One region of the Saccharibacillus brassicae genome, then DNA from elsewhere that is predicted to be linked to it. Evidence: riboswitches for the same ligand, from Rfam matches in the RefSeq annotation. Region 1 holds a riboswitch; the other holds the start of a gene.
What was found. A riboswitch is a leader RNA that binds a small molecule or an ion and turns the genes downstream of it on or off. The one in region 1 is predicted to bind cyclic di-AMP.
Positions count from the first base shown of each region.

Region 1 (7,308 bases):
AAGGCGACATGGAGATGACGATCAAGCTTCCGATCGTCATGACCAAAGAAAAAATGTACGTCAAAGTGCCGAACATCGCGCTGCTGCCGCTGCCTGAGAACCTGGTCGGCAAATTCATCGAGATCGACATGAAAGAACTGGCTGCCGAACAAGGCACAGAGTTCAACGAAGCGATGCTTGATCCGAAAAACTCGCAAAAACTTAGCGCTGACGTGAGCGCAGCCGTCTTGGACAGCTTCGACGAAGCCAAATACTTCAAGAAGGTTGCTGTCGGCGAAGCCGGACTGCCAGAAGGCGTAACGGCCGAAGACGTGGTACGCTTCGAAGTCACGAACGACAACGTCAAAGACGCGATCACGACTCTCGTGAACGTAGCCCTGCCTAAAGTGATCGACACGATCAATACGCCGGAATATCGCGAGATGACAGGCGTGACAGAGCAGGAACTGAACGACGCCAAAAAAGAACTGAGTACCAAAGACAACGCGGAAATGAACAAAAACCTGGACGAACTGAAAAACTACCTGACGGTCAACACGTTCCAACTGGACACGGCGTTGAACGCGGACAAGTTCCCGGTTCACCAAAAAATGACGATGGACATCAACTTCCAGGATACCGAGTCGAGCACGTCGGGCAAAGTCTCCATGACGGGTTCGTCGACGTACAGCAAAGTAAACGAAAAGCAGACGTTTGAAGTCGGCATCCCGACCGATACCGTAACGCTGGACGAACTGGAAAACATGAACTACTAAGAAATCGCATCTGTTCCACACAGCAAAGGCGGCCCTCCGGGGCCGCCTTTTTTTGGTGCGTGCGCTCTATGAGATCGGCGCGTCCGGCTCCGGCTCGTCGCCCGCTTCGAGCAGCAGATCGACTTCCGCGCGGCGCAGCGCTTTGCGTTCTTTCATGCGCACGCGAAGCCCGCGGAAAAAGGCCGATAGCATCTCGGCGCATTCTTCGCGGAGCACGCCTTCGATCAGCTCGGTCCGATGGTTGAAGCGCGGCTCCTGCAGCAGGTTCATCAGCGTGCCGGCACAGCCGGCTTTGGGATCGGGCGTTCCGTACACGACGAGCGGCACGCGGCCCTGTACGATGGCTCCGGCGCACATCGGGCACGGTTCCAACGTGACGTACAGGGTGCAGTCCAGCAGCCGCCAGGCGCCGATCCTCTCGCTGGCTTCGCGGATCGCGATCATCTCCGCGTGAGCGGTCGCGTCATGCGTCGTCTCGCGCAGATTGTAGCCGCGTCCGACGATCTCGCCGCCGCGCACGATAATCGCGCCGATCGGAACTTCGCCGAGCGCTTCCGCTTTGCGCGCTTCTTCGAGCGCCAGGCGCATCCAGTGTTCATGATCTTCCAGCGGGGCAGCTTCCAAAATGGTAAAACTCCTTTCGTTCAGGGCCGTTATCAGGCAGCAATATTCATCGAACATATATTCCGTTGTTAACATACTGTGCACAGAATTGTGGATAAGTAGCGACTAGTCCACAGGGTTATGCACATATTTTACATTATGATTAGGCATTTGTGAATCGCCTGTGGATAAATAAAAGCCCCTTTCCGAAGAAAGAGGCTGGAAAAGATTACGGTTAAGGTGAAGTGGCATTGCTTGTGCTGATTTTGTTCTCCGAGTCCTGATAATTCCGGATAATCGACACTTCGACCCGCCGGTTCTGGGCGCGTCCCGAAGCTGTCGCGTTCGAAGCGACCGGGTGATATTCGCCTGCCGCGGTCGAGGTGAAGCGTACCGGATCGAGGTTCGGATTTTTGAGCAGAACCTGCATGAAGTTGTTGGCCCGGCCCGAACTGAGATCCCAATTCGATTTGAACGCGTTATTCGAGATCGGAACGTTGTCGGTGTGGCCGATGACCTGAATGTTGTAGCCCGGGAAGTTCTTCAGAATGTTCGCGATCGCCGCAGCGAGCGTGCGGGAGTTCGGCTTCACGGTCGCTTCGCCGGAAGCGAACAGCGCTTTGTCGCTGATCGTGATCTGCAGCTGCGATTGATTGAGCTTCGTGTCGAGCTGGTTGCTGAGCCCGTTGCTGTTGATGTAGCTGTCGAGCTGCTTTTTGAGCTTGGTCAAATCTTCTTGTTCTTTTTTCTTGAGCTTGGCCAGCGTGTCGTCGGCCGTGTCTTTCTTGGTAACGGCCGCTTTCTCCGCCGCCATCTGCTCGACCGTTTTCGATCCGTCCTGCGTTTTGCTGTCTTCGGTGGTGGAGGTGTGCTCCATGATGCCTTTGCCGCCGTTGAACACGGAATCGAACGCTTCGGCCATCGCTTCGAACTTGCTGACGTTGGCCGAACTCATGGCGTACAGCACGATAAAGAGGGCGAGCAGCAGGGTCATAAGGTCCGAATAGGGAAGAAGCCAACTCTCGTCGGCATGTTCTTCATGGTGTTCCGGTCTAGCTTTCTTGGCCACCCGAAGCGCCTCCCTTTTCTTCTAATTTTTTGCGTTCCGTAGGTGTCAGGAAGACGGCGAGCTTTTGGTTGATGGCAATCGTCGAGACGCCGGATTGGATAGACAGCAGACCTTCGACCATCATCATGCGTACTTCGACTTCTTTTTTGGAGATCCGTTTGAGCTTGTTGCAGATCGGGTGGGAAATGACGTACCCGACGAAGATACCGAGCAGGGTCGCGATAAAGGCTGCGGCGATAGCGTGCGCCAGCTTGTTCATGTCTTCCAACTCGCCGAGCGCGGCGATCAGGCCGACCACGGCGCCGAGAACGCCCAGCGTTGGAGCGTACATGCCGGCCTGGGAAAAGATTTGCGCGCCGACGCGGTGACGTTCTTCCATCGCGTGAATGTCTTCCATCAGCACGTCGCTGACAAATTCCTGATCGTTGCCGTCGATAATCATCCGCATGCCGTTGCGCAGGAAATCGTCGTCGATTTCATCCACTTTGGATTCGAGGGCCAGCAGGCCTTCGCGGCGGGTGATCGAGGCCCATTCCATGAACATGCCGACCAATTCGCTTTTGTCGATCATTTTCGGTTTGAACAGGAAAATTTTGACGAGCTTCGGGAAGTTCTTGAGATCGCTCATTGGGAAGCCGACGAATATGGTTGAAACGGTGCCCCCGATAATGATAAGATAGGCCGCCGGTACCATGAGGGAACCGAGCGGGGCGCCTTTGAGGATCATGCCGACGAAAATGGAGACTAGAGCTAGGACCAGACCGATAAGAGACGATAATTCCATGTAAGCACCTCATCCATGAGAATATAAAACATTCATAAGCACGGCCATCCCTGGCCTGTGTGTACGGCAAGAAACGAAACTGACATACGTATGCGACCTTCGGGTGCCTTGAACGGTTCGATGTGCGGTTCCAGCCGGCAGCGGAATTTAACGCGATCAAGGTTCCCGGATGTGTTCGAAGTCTGGCCTTTCATGATCCGTCCGTTTGCCCGAGTTGGAAGGCTGTAACAGTCAAAATCGACGAAGCTGGTATCATGAAGTGGTTTTTGACTAAAAACACCCTACGGCTCGATATGTTTTTTATCGACAGGGGGAGCTTTTTTTTTAAGAGATAAATTGCGCTATAATGAAAATAAGATAGTCGGTTCACAATAATGTACGAAAAAAGGAGCGGAAACCATGGGAGTTAAACACGGAAGAGATTACGCGGATATTTTGCAGGATTTGACGAAAGCGGTCTCATTGATTCCGGACAGCTATCTGTTTTTCGAGATGGAGGCGGAAGACTGGGAACGGATGGAGACGCCGGACCGGCTGGAAGTGCATGAAGCGCTGGCCGAAGACCTGTTCTACGCGCTCGGCACTACGCCGTCGATCGAAGTGGGCAGCGCCGTGGTGATCCACGACACGGATCTGCATCGCATCAATATTCTGATCGGCGACAAACAAATGACGTTCGTGGCGTTGGTCTGAGCCGCTTCGCAAGAAGCGGGAGCAAGCCTATGAAGCCTATAATGAAAGAACCCGTAAAACAACCGGTGCCCGAACAGGCCAGGCACGCCGAAAAAGCCGCCCCGAAGATCGTCGGGGTCGGCAGTCCGAACATGGATATCGTCATGGAAAGCGTTCGTGCGCCGAAGCGGACGTACGCCGGCTCTACGAGTCCGACGGCATCTGGTAGACCATGCAGTAGAACGGCTTGAGGCCCGAAGGCGTCATCCGTTCGTAGAGATCGGTAATGGCGAAGCCGGCTTTGCGGTAGGCTTTGATGGCGCGCTGGTTCCACGTCAGCACTTCCAGGTCGATCTCCTGGCCGGGAACGCGCCGCAGCGCTTCTTCGGCGACGGCGCGCACGTAAGCCGCCCCTAAGCCGTGTCCGCACAGATCCGGACGCATGCCGATCCCGAGGCGGGTCGTGCCGCCGAGCGGGAAGAGCTGGGCGAACCCGCAGAAAAGTTCGCCCTCGTACACCGACACATACTGCTGTTCGCGCAGCTCGGGATCGCCGAATTCGATCCCGAGCTGTTTGACCTGCTCCCAGGGCATCCACCCGTAGATGTCGTACGGCGGCTCGTACCGCCAACCGCAAATGATTTCCGCTTCCCGCTCCGTCAACGGACGAATATCGAACCTCTTCGCGTTCATGTTTCTCACTCCTGTTCAAAAAGGGATCACGAAATGTAAAAAAGGCGTTTAGGCGTCCGGGCGGCGGGTAATATTTCGTAACGACGAAAAAGATCGGCGCGTTTGAAACCTTTTCCAGCGCAGCACCGTTTAAAGGGCAAGAGAAACGGCGGCCGACGCCAAGCAGACATGAAAAAACCGCATCGGATGATTGCAGTCATCCAATACGGCCGTTATATTCATTACGCTCATTCATGAATTCGCATAAAAGCAGTCGAAGAAAAGGTTATTCGGCAACAAAAGAGTTATACGTGTACGTGCTCATTACGCGAGACGCACCGACATAACGTTCGGCATAATAACTAGAGCTCAGGTTGTCGTAACGAACTCCGTTCGAAGACGACGAATGGGCGAATTTGCCGTTGCCTACATAAATGCCCACATGCGAAATGCCTCTGCCCGTCGTGTTGAAGAAGACGAGGTCTCCGGCGCGCAGGTCGCTGCGGTCGATCTTGGCTCCGGCGCTGTATTGCGACGAAGATTGACGCGGCAGATCCACGCCGAGTTTGTCGAAGACGTAGCTCGTGAAGCCCGAGCAGTCGAATCCGTTAAGGCTTGTGCCCGCAGTGCGGTATGGCGTTCCAAGTGCTGAATCGATTACGTTGTCCAATTGGGAATCTGCATGTGCGTTTCCTGCGCCCGCTACGCTAAAAGCGATGGCGAGTCCCATTACTGCGGCTGTCAGCTTCTTCTTCAAAGACATTGTACCCCTTCCGTTTTGCCTGCGAGGTTAGCTTAAGGATTCGGTTGAGAAGGTCCCCCTATGACTCCTTCGTTGCGAAGTCAATTCACCCATAACTGGTTCCCCCGCTCCCCGGTGCCGGAATTCGGCTTAGATCTTGGTTTGCACCGAAAAGCTTCGTGTGTCGGATCGTCGTTGTGTCGATATTTGAAGCAGCTTCTATGGCTTGAAGCAAAGTTTACAAAGTTGTTACTACTCACAAAACACATTGTAGCAAAGGACTTAGCCGTTGGCAAACCTTTATTTAACATTATTTTGGCGCGCGTTTGACGCGGACCTTCCACCAAAAGCCTCAATCCCGCACGGCTGCGCGGTTTTGCTGAAGTTAAAAAAGGTGACATTTGTTTGAATTCGAGTTGTTTCGCTATGGAAAAAACCTCTGAAAAGCGCTTAACCCTACGGTTTATCGAGCCGGTATCCGGGTTTTTTTGTTTTGCTTTCGTCTTTTTATCGGATAGAATAGAAGAAGATGAAGAGTTTTAAGAAAAAAGCATGAGTTTTTGCAAGAATTTGGATGAATTTATTCGCCGAAAGGGGCTCGGATTCCCGTTATGGACCAAAATCAGACAGGTAAAAAACAGCTTGGGCTCAATATCATCAGCAGCAGCCAAAAAAGCAGCAAGCATAAGGGCTTCGGCACGGGCGCCATCAACTTGAACAACGTATCCCCGATCATTATAGACGAAGGCGAAGCGAAGATCGACGTGGGCGCCATGCATGCCAAGAGCAAAGTGGAGCGCGGCATCAAGTTCACGGCCGAACGCGCCGATGCGGAAGGCGGACGCCGGGTATGGCTCGTCTGGGTCGCGGTGGACAAGACGGAAGAAGGCGGCAGCTACGCGGGAGCGACGGCCTGCGAGATGTGGATCAACAGCGAGACGAAGAGAGGCTTCAAGATTCTCGCCGACCACGTGAACAAGCTCGATTACGCGATCAAGCGGAAGATCATCCTGAACGAGATGGACAACGAAGCGAGAGCGGCGCTCAAGACGCTGCTGACGGCGCACAACGAAGAATGGTGGAACCGTTCGCCGGAAGAGCTTAAGCAGGCGTTGGACGTCTAAGAGTCGCGATCCTGCGGCAGCAGCAAAAAAGCGTCGGTCCCGGGTTTGGGATCGGCGCTTTTTGCTTTTTCATTCTTACGGGCTTCCTCTCCGCTGCACGGTTACAGGAAAAACGGCTTGGGCGGATGGGCCTTGTCGTTCACCGAGACGTACGGATGGTCCTTGACGAAAAACCGCCACGGCTTGGCCGCGTATTCTTCCGCGTAATCGATATTGATGCGCGGTCCGCACAGCAGCTCCAGCGAAGAAGGGTCGTCGCCGGCTTCAAGGTAGAGCGGACTCGTCGGCACCGTCAGGCGGCAGCCGTTGAACGATTTGTCGACGTCGAGCGCCCGGCACAGCTTGCCCGGGCCGCCGGACAGGTCGGACGCTTTTTTGGATTTGATTTTGCGGAAAAAGCGCATGCGGCGTTCGTCTTCTTCGGTCAGCGGCTCCACGGCACGGATCAGCACGGCCTGCGGATCGTCTTGTGAGCCCGTGACGACGTTCAGGCAGTGGTACATGCCGTAGATCAGGTAGACGTAGGCCGTGCCGCCGGCGCCGAACATGATCTCCGTGCGCGGAGTGCGCCGGCCGCCGTAGGCATGGCTGCCTTTGTCTTCGATCCCTCCGTAGCTCTCCGTCTCGATGATCCGGCTGCGGATCTCCCCGAACTCGGTGCGGCGCACCAGCGTCTGGCCCAGCAGCCGCGGAGACGCCTCCAGCGCGGTCGAAGCGAACAGGGACGGAGGCAGCGGGCGGAAAGCGCCCTGCGCCGGGCGCGGCGTGAGTGGCTGCATCGGAATTCCTCCTTTTGGCGGATGATCGGTTGGCTGCACCCGCGTTCTTCCCTATTTTAATAAACGTTCGGGGAAGGAGTAAATCCGCGTCGAAGCGCAGCGTTCGCG
Region 1 is NZ_CP041217.1:2,648,616-2,655,923, forward strand. It holds gene FFV09_RS11055 (hypothetical protein) at 1-755, shown strand, start outside; partial or broken gene tadA (tRNA adenosine(34) deaminase TadA) at 888-1,364, opposite strand; gene FFV09_RS11065 (flagellar motor protein MotB) at 1,594-2,427, opposite strand; gene motA (flagellar motor stator protein MotA) at 2,411-3,211, opposite strand; gene FFV09_RS11075 (hypothetical protein) at 3,611-3,904, shown strand; gene FFV09_RS11080 (GNAT family N-acetyltransferase) at 4,088-4,576, opposite strand; gene FFV09_RS11085 (C40 family peptidase) at 4,842-5,312, opposite strand; cyclic di-AMP (ydaO/yuaA leader) riboswitch at 5,320-5,458, opposite strand; gene FFV09_RS11090 (YwhD family protein) at 5,909-6,421, shown strand; gene FFV09_RS11095 (DNA-3-methyladenine glycosylase) at 6,523-7,200, opposite strand.

Region 2 (7,308 bases), 960 kb from region 1:
GCGCAATTCGCAAAGACGGGCGCTGGCTGCTGATCCGACGGGGAGCGGCGGAAGAACATGCGGCAGGCACGCTTGCGCTCGTGGGCGGCAAAGTGGAGACGCAAGGAGCGGAGTCGTCGATTCTCGAATTGACGCTGCGGCGCGAAATTGCGGAGGAAGTCGGCGTCTCGGTCGCACGGGACATGAGATATGCGCACAGCACGTCTTTTGTGACGGATCGCGGCGCGCCGGTAGTGAACGTGGTCTTTGCCTGCTTCTGGGAAAGCGGGGAGGCTTTTGCAGCCAGCCCGGACGAGGTGGCGGAGCTTGTATGGCTGACGACGGAAGAAGCGCTGCGCCGCCCCGACGTGCCGGAATGGACCCGCGACAGCCTGAAGCGGGCGGAAGAAGCGTTGGTTGGGCTGAATGGGCAGGCGGGAAGACTATAATTTTTTGACGGGGTGCGACGATGGAGTATTTTGTTACCGAGATCAAGATCAAAAAAGTGCGGCATATCGAGAACCTGCTTATTGCTTTGCCCAAAGAGAAGCGGACACATCTGCTGATTACAGGCAAGAACGGCAGCGGGAAAACTTCGGTGCTCGAAGGGATCAAGTGGCAGCTGGAAGGGATTCACTCGGGGGAATTTCTAAACTTGATGAGATGGCAGTCTACGAAAGAAAAGCTTGAGCAAGAACTTGAACAAGTTAAGCGAAAATCCCTTTTGAGGAGTCCGCATTTTGACGGAATAGAAAATGAACGTCAAATAAATTTGTTCGAAGAAAGCATCCAATACACCAAGGATAGTCTTGAGAAATACGCCAAGCTGGAGCTTCGCTTTTCTTCAATTCAGCACCTTGTCGCCGAAGCGCAATCCGGCCGCTTTATTCTCGCCTTTTTCGGAGCGAACCGCCAACTGTCCATGAAAGTGCCCGATGCGATTGCCAAAATTCACTTCAAAGACGCCTATGCGCCCAGCGAAAGAGTAGCCGATACTTTTCTTCAATATCTGGTATATCTGAAAACGCAGCAGGCCTTTTCGATGACGGGCGGAGATCAGGCAGAGGCCGATCGAATCCAAGGCTGGTTCGACAGGCTGCAGGAGCAGCTGCGCGAGCTGTTCGAAGACCCAAAGCTGAAGTTGGAATTCAATTCCCGCAATCTCAATTTCGTGCTGAGGCTTGAAGGCAAGCGAGAACCTTTCGATTTCACGGCGCTTTCCGCCGGTCATACCGCGTACTTGGAGATCGTGTCCGAACTTATTATGCGCATGGAGAAAAACGAGGTCAGCTCCTACGATCTGCAAGGCGTCGTTCTGATCGACGAGATCGAGACCCATCTGCACGTCAGCCTGCAAAAAAAGATACTGCCGTTTTTGACGACGCTTTTCCCCAAGCTTCAATTTATCGTGACGACGCACTCGCCGTTCGTTCTGAATTCAATCGGCGATACTGTCATTTGCGATCTGGAGAACCGGACGGTGATGCAGGACTTTTCCGCGTATTCGTATGAGAGCATCGTGGAAAAATATTTCGGGGCGGAACAGTATTCCGAGGAAATCAAAGAGAAAATGAACGAGTATATCGCCTTGTCGGAAAAAAGCAATCTGAACGTTCAGGAGGAAGTCGCGTTGGATCAGCTTCGAATGTATCTGGACAGCATCCCTTACAATATGGCTCCGGAAGTCAAAATCAAGTTCGATCGGTTGGAACTGGAGCGGGAGAGTGAGCAGCTTTGATCTTTTTCGAAAAATCACAGCCGGCTCCGGCTTCGCTTGCTTCCGAAAAACGAAAAGTTTCCGGGAGCTATAATCAACAGGACGTACTGGATCGATTGGTGGACGATTTCAAAAACAAATGTTATCTCTGCGAGCAGGACGAACTGGCGTCGATCAATATCGAGCACCGGATTCCGCATCGCGGAGACGCGGATCTCAAGTTCGATTGGAACAATCTGTTTCTGGCTTGCCCGCATTGCAACAATATCAAATTGGCGAAATACGGCGACATTCTGGATTGTACGTGCAAAACCGACGAGGTGGAAGACAGCATCAAGCTTAAGCTGGATTCTTTTCCGATGTCCGAAGTCGAGGTCGTGGCCAACAGAATGGACGACAGAACCAAGCAGACTGCGGAACTGCTCGATGCGGTGTACAACGGGACGACTCCGATGAAGACGAAAGAAGCGGAGAATCTAACGTCAAAACTCGATGCCGAGATTTATCAATTCCAGCAGCAGCTGCGCAGATACCTGGAAGCCAAAAAGCACGGAGACGAAGAAGAGATGCGAAGCTTGAGACGGAAGATCGGATACGGGTTGCAGAAAACTTCTCCGTTCACGTCTTTTAAACGATGGATCATTCGGGACAACCCCAAACGAAATATCGAATTCGGCGATTTGTTCGAAGTCGGCGACTAACCGGCGTAACCTCAAAAACCCGCCAACCCCGCACCAAAAAGCGGTCCCCGCTCGTATCCAACGAGCAGGAACCGCTTTTTTTTGCATAAGCCGTAATCCATAAACCCTACGCCTTACAAAGCCGTCTCCCGACCGCTCAACCGTGCGCCTGGACGTCTCCGTCCTTGCTCCACAGCTCCCGGAAATAGGCGCTGCGCGCAAGCAGATCCTCGAAGCGGCCCTGATCGACCAGTTCGCCGCCGCGCATAAGCAAGATGCGGTCGACGCTGCGGATCGCGTGCAGACGATGGGCGACGATGATCAAAGTGCGGCCGCGGAAGCGGTCCAGCACCGTCTCCATGATGCGGCGCTCCGTGATGTTGTCGAGCGCCGAGACCGGCTCGTCGAACACGACGAGGTCCCGCCGCTGGAACAGCACGCGGGCGAACGCGAGGCGCTGCTTCTCGCCGCCGGACAGCTTCATGCCGCGCTCGCCGACAGGCGTGTCGAGACCTTCCGGCAGGCTGCGCAGCTTGTCGCCGAGCCTGACGTCGTCGAGCGCGCGCAGCAGCTCGGCTTCGTCGGCCGGTGCGTCGAACGCCAGATTGCCGCGCAGCGTATCGTCGAAGATCGGGGCATCCTGCGAAATATACGAGGTGCGCGCGTACAGGCTGTCCAGGCACAGTTCGTCGATGTCGAAGCCGTCGATCGTCAGCCGTCCCGATTCTTTTTTGAGCAGGCCGAGCAGCAGCTTGACCAGAGTCGATTTGCCGCTGCCGCTGAGCCCGACGATCGCGGTCGACGAGCCGGCGGGCAGGGAGAACGAGACGCCGCGCAGCAGGGCGGGACGGTCCGCGTCGTAGCGAAACGATACGTGTTCGAATCGAATGCTTCCCCGCAGCGTCTCCACCTGCCGCCCGCGGTTCAGATTGCGGTCTTCCGGCGCATCAAGCGACCGTTCGAAGCGGTCGTAAGCCAATCGGTCGAGCCGGTAATTGACGTAGATCACGTTGAAAATGGCGATCGGCGAATACACTTTGTCGATCAGCAGCAGCAGCGCCAGCACCGTTCCGATCGTCGACTCGCCGGCGGCGATCTGCCGGATGCCGAGCGCCAGCACGACGATTTTGACGCCGATGATCAGAAGCTCGAACAAGGCGAAAAAAGATTCGTGGACCATGCGGATCTGCACGTTTTTGCGCACGATGTCGTCGGTAATGCCGTTCAGCTTGCGGATCTCGTCCGGATAGCGGCGGTTCAGGCGAAATACGACCAGTTCCATGAAGCCGCGCACCGAATACCGGGACAGGTTCTCCTGGCTCGCCAGCAGCGAAGCCTTGATGGAATACAGGAAGCGCAGCAGCAGGCGGGTCAACAAGAACACGACCGCGTAACCGGCCGCGATGACGAGCATGATGCCGGGGCTGTAGAAGCCGATGAACAGGAGGCTGAACAGCAGCGTCGGCAGCAGTTCGTGCAGGATGCGCAGGTAAAAGCCGTACACGATGCCCGCTCCGGCCTGCGCTCCGTTCTCGATGCTCTGGATCAGCTCGCCCGTGCCCAGATCGCGATAGGCGCGGTAATCCATGTTCGAGAGGCGGGTGAGCGCCAGCAGCTTGAGTTTCTCGGTGAGGCCGCGCGGCAGCTGGGTCTGCGGGTACTCCGCCGCGTAGTTCAGCAGGGCGCACGCGCCGAGCAGCACGCCGTAGAGCAGCAGCAGGCTGCCTAACTGGCCGAGGCCGGAGGAGAGCGAGATCCGGTCGATCAGCCGTTGAAACGTATGAATGCCGTAAGCCGAAGCGAACTGCAGGGCGAAGCCGAGCAGCACGTACAGCACGATTTGTTTTTTGAACAGGGACACGCTATTTTTTAACACACCAAAAACCGCCTTCCAAAAAGGGAATGAGTCGCTGCGGACGCAGCAAAAAGAGAAGGTTCCGTCCAGCATCATCGTGGTAAAACCAAGGGATGCGATCAGAAGGCAGAGAGCCCCCTTGATAGCCGGTACGCGTTTTGATCCGGCCCGATCCTTAGCTACTTCGAACGATGCGGCAGAACATTCTCCTCGTCACCCCATTTGGAAAGATGGGTTCACTATAGCAAAAAAAGCCCGTTAGGGCAAAATCGAAAAAAAGTTCAAAAAAAGTTCGCGGAAAATGCAACCAAACCGGCGGACTGTCCGTCTATGTAGTATCTGATTAAAAGGAACGGTCCCCGGAGACGATAAAACCCGTTCCCCGGCTCGTGCGCCGGAAGGAACGGGTTAATGGAAGATGTTGATTGAAGCGAATATGGGTGTGATGAATGTGAGAGAGTTGATGAAGACGAAGACGTGCGGAGAAAATCAGCTCTGGACCATTTGACCGTAAGACCAGTCGCTTGTCACGCGCTTGGCGGTCACGTAGCGTTTGCCCCAATACGAATTGGACAGGCTTGCGATGCTGACGCCTTTGCTGCTCGAAGAATTGGCAAACTTGCCGTTGCCTACGTAGAAGCCGACGTGCGAAATTCCGCGTCCCGTCGTGTTGAAGAAGACGAGATCCCCTACGCGGAGATTGGACTTGGATACGGTCGTGCCCTGCTGAGCCTGGCTTGCAGCCGTACGGGCCAGCGAAACGCCGAACTTTTTGAAAATATATCGGGTGAATCCGGAACAATCGAAACCTGAGGTCGTCGTGCCGCCGTATTTGTAAGGCGTGCCCGAGACTTGACTTACTGCGGCGTTAAGTGGTGCGGAGCTGGCGGCATATGTACTTGTGGCCCCCGACGTAAACAAAATGGCTGCTCCCAATACGGAAATGACAAGCTTCTTCAAAAATTTTTCCCCCTGATGCCTACGGAGTTAGCTAAGGGCTCGGTGGTAGGAATTTCCCTATACTCCCTCTGAAACAAGAATAATTCACCCGAAATGGTTCCCCCGTTTTCTTGCGTTAAGAAATTCGGCATTTATTAATATTTTGTAACTATTGATACTCTACCTTACTGACTATCGGTTTGTCAAACGCTCCTTTAAAACATAAAAAACTTATCGACATCGCATGATTATAACAGGCTGAAAACGAAACACAAGTGACAAATTTGTAATTATTGCTGGGAAAAACGCACGTATTTGTTACAATTGGCGGTACGGAAGGTTTCGCAAAGCCCGAACGAACAGCGTTTGATATTTCTTTTTCGGCAGTTTCGTCGTATTCGGCAATAGCTGTGCGCAAAAAAAATTATTTAAAATGTTGGGATTTTATCTCTTGGATTGGTGCTGTTTTACCGATTTATGGTATAGAGGACTCGAGCGGGAGGGCCTGGAGATGAACAACAAAGATATTCAAGATGAGATGGAAAGGCAGCGTCGAATTCTCCATCAGTTGGCCGACGAATACGGTTTCCTCGATCAGCGGGTGCTGGTGCAGTCGCAGAAGCTGGACGAATGGTTGAACGAATACGAACGCTACAAAAACGCATGACGGTTCATGTGAAGTTTTTTTATGAGAACGCTTGCCTGCTTACTGTTCTATTCAAGCGCGTAGCCTACGCGCTTTTTTGCGTTTGCCGTTAAATCGCCTTCTTGGCTTTCGGGGGCCCGATCTTTCGGGGTATACTTATAGAAGAAAATACGGGCATACGAGGAGGAAGCCGCATGGCAACGGAAATCGAACGCAAATTTTTGTTGGATCGCACGCCGGAAGAACTGATCGCCGCCGGATCGTTCCAGCGCCGCTCGCAGCAGACGATCGAGCAGACTTACCTGGCGCTGGACGAGCAGCAGGAGGTGCGCGTGCGCAGACTGGTCGACGCCGATACGGGCGAGGTTGAATATACGCACACGTTCAAGCAGGGCAACGGCATGAGCCGCGAAGAGATCGAATACTCCATTACCGAGAGCATCTACGACCAGCTGTTCCGGGCTTCGGGAGCGGTGCCGCTGACGAAGACCCGGACGACCGGGGAATGGAACGGATTCACGGTCGAACTGGACCGGTACGAACAGCTCGACCTGACGGTGGCCGAAGTCGAATTCGGGTCGCTCGAAGACGCGCAGGCGTTCTCCCCACCCGATTGGTTCGGCGAGGATATCAGTTCCAAGCGCGAATACAGCAACAAAAAAGTGTGGAAAGAACTGCAAAACCGCGCTTGAGGCCCGGCCGCTTCGAAAGAGTCGGCGCCGCAGGGCGGCCATATGTTACAATAGAGCCAATTCGTCCGCTTTCCGGCGGACAAATTTACGAAAGAGGTGAGGACTATCACGGTTCAAATTCATGTTCAACAAACGCCTAATCCCAATTCGGTTCGGGTCGGAGCGGATTCCGTTCTGTTCGAAGGTCCCAAAAGCACGTCGGTCAAAGCGGGAGAGCCGAGCGAGCATCCGCTGGCTGCGGCGCTCGTCGAAATCGACGGCGTGGACAACATTTTCGGCATGCGCGACTTCGTGACGGTCAGCAAACTGCCGGACGCAAGCTGGGACGATATCCTGCCCCAGGTCGAAGAAGCGTTCCGACGCGTATATCCATAGGACGCAGGTTTCGCTTGCCGAAGCCTTGACGTCCTGATCGACGAACGTCTCCTCCGACGGCATTGGGTTTCGCTTTCGGGTCGGGAGACGTTTTTGTTTGGATCTATAATGAAGTCAAACAGCCGGCTTCCGGTTATTACAATAGAGAAGACGAAAGTTGGACGAGCATGCGCATCAACAAATACGTGAGCGAGAGCGGTTACTGCTCGCGGCGGGAGACGGACCGGTTGATCGCCGCCGGGCGTATCGCGATCAACGGGGAAGCGTGCGCCGCCGGCGCCGACGTGCTTCCCGGCGATACGGTGACGATCGACGGGCTGCCTATTCCGCCCAAGGCGGAGCCGGTGTACCTCGCTCTCAACAAGCCGCGGGGCATCGTATGCACCCATGCTCCGGGCGTGGCCGGGAACATCGCCGATTATATG
Region 2 is NZ_CP041217.1:3,606,888-3,614,195, forward strand. It holds gene FFV09_RS14955 (NUDIX domain-containing protein) at 1-428, shown strand, start outside; gene FFV09_RS14960 (AAA family ATPase) at 449-1,717, shown strand; gene FFV09_RS14965 (HNH endonuclease) at 1,816-2,397, shown strand; gene FFV09_RS14970 (ABC transporter ATP-binding protein) at 2,534-4,252, opposite strand; gene FFV09_RS14975 (C40 family peptidase) at 4,721-5,191, opposite strand; cyclic di-AMP (ydaO/yuaA leader) riboswitch at 5,193-5,331, opposite strand; gene FFV09_RS14980 (aspartyl-phosphate phosphatase Spo0E family protein) at 5,682-5,837, shown strand; gene FFV09_RS14985 (CYTH domain-containing protein) at 6,011-6,508, shown strand; gene FFV09_RS14990 (NifU N-terminal domain-containing protein) at 6,605-6,883, shown strand; gene FFV09_RS14995 (pseudouridine synthase) at 7,051-7,308, shown strand, end outside.
Region 2: it holds a riboswitch for cyclic di-AMP, as region 1 does, so the genes downstream of both, FFV09_RS14975 (C40 family peptidase) here and FFV09_RS11085 (C40 family peptidase) in region 1, are expected to answer to the same signal.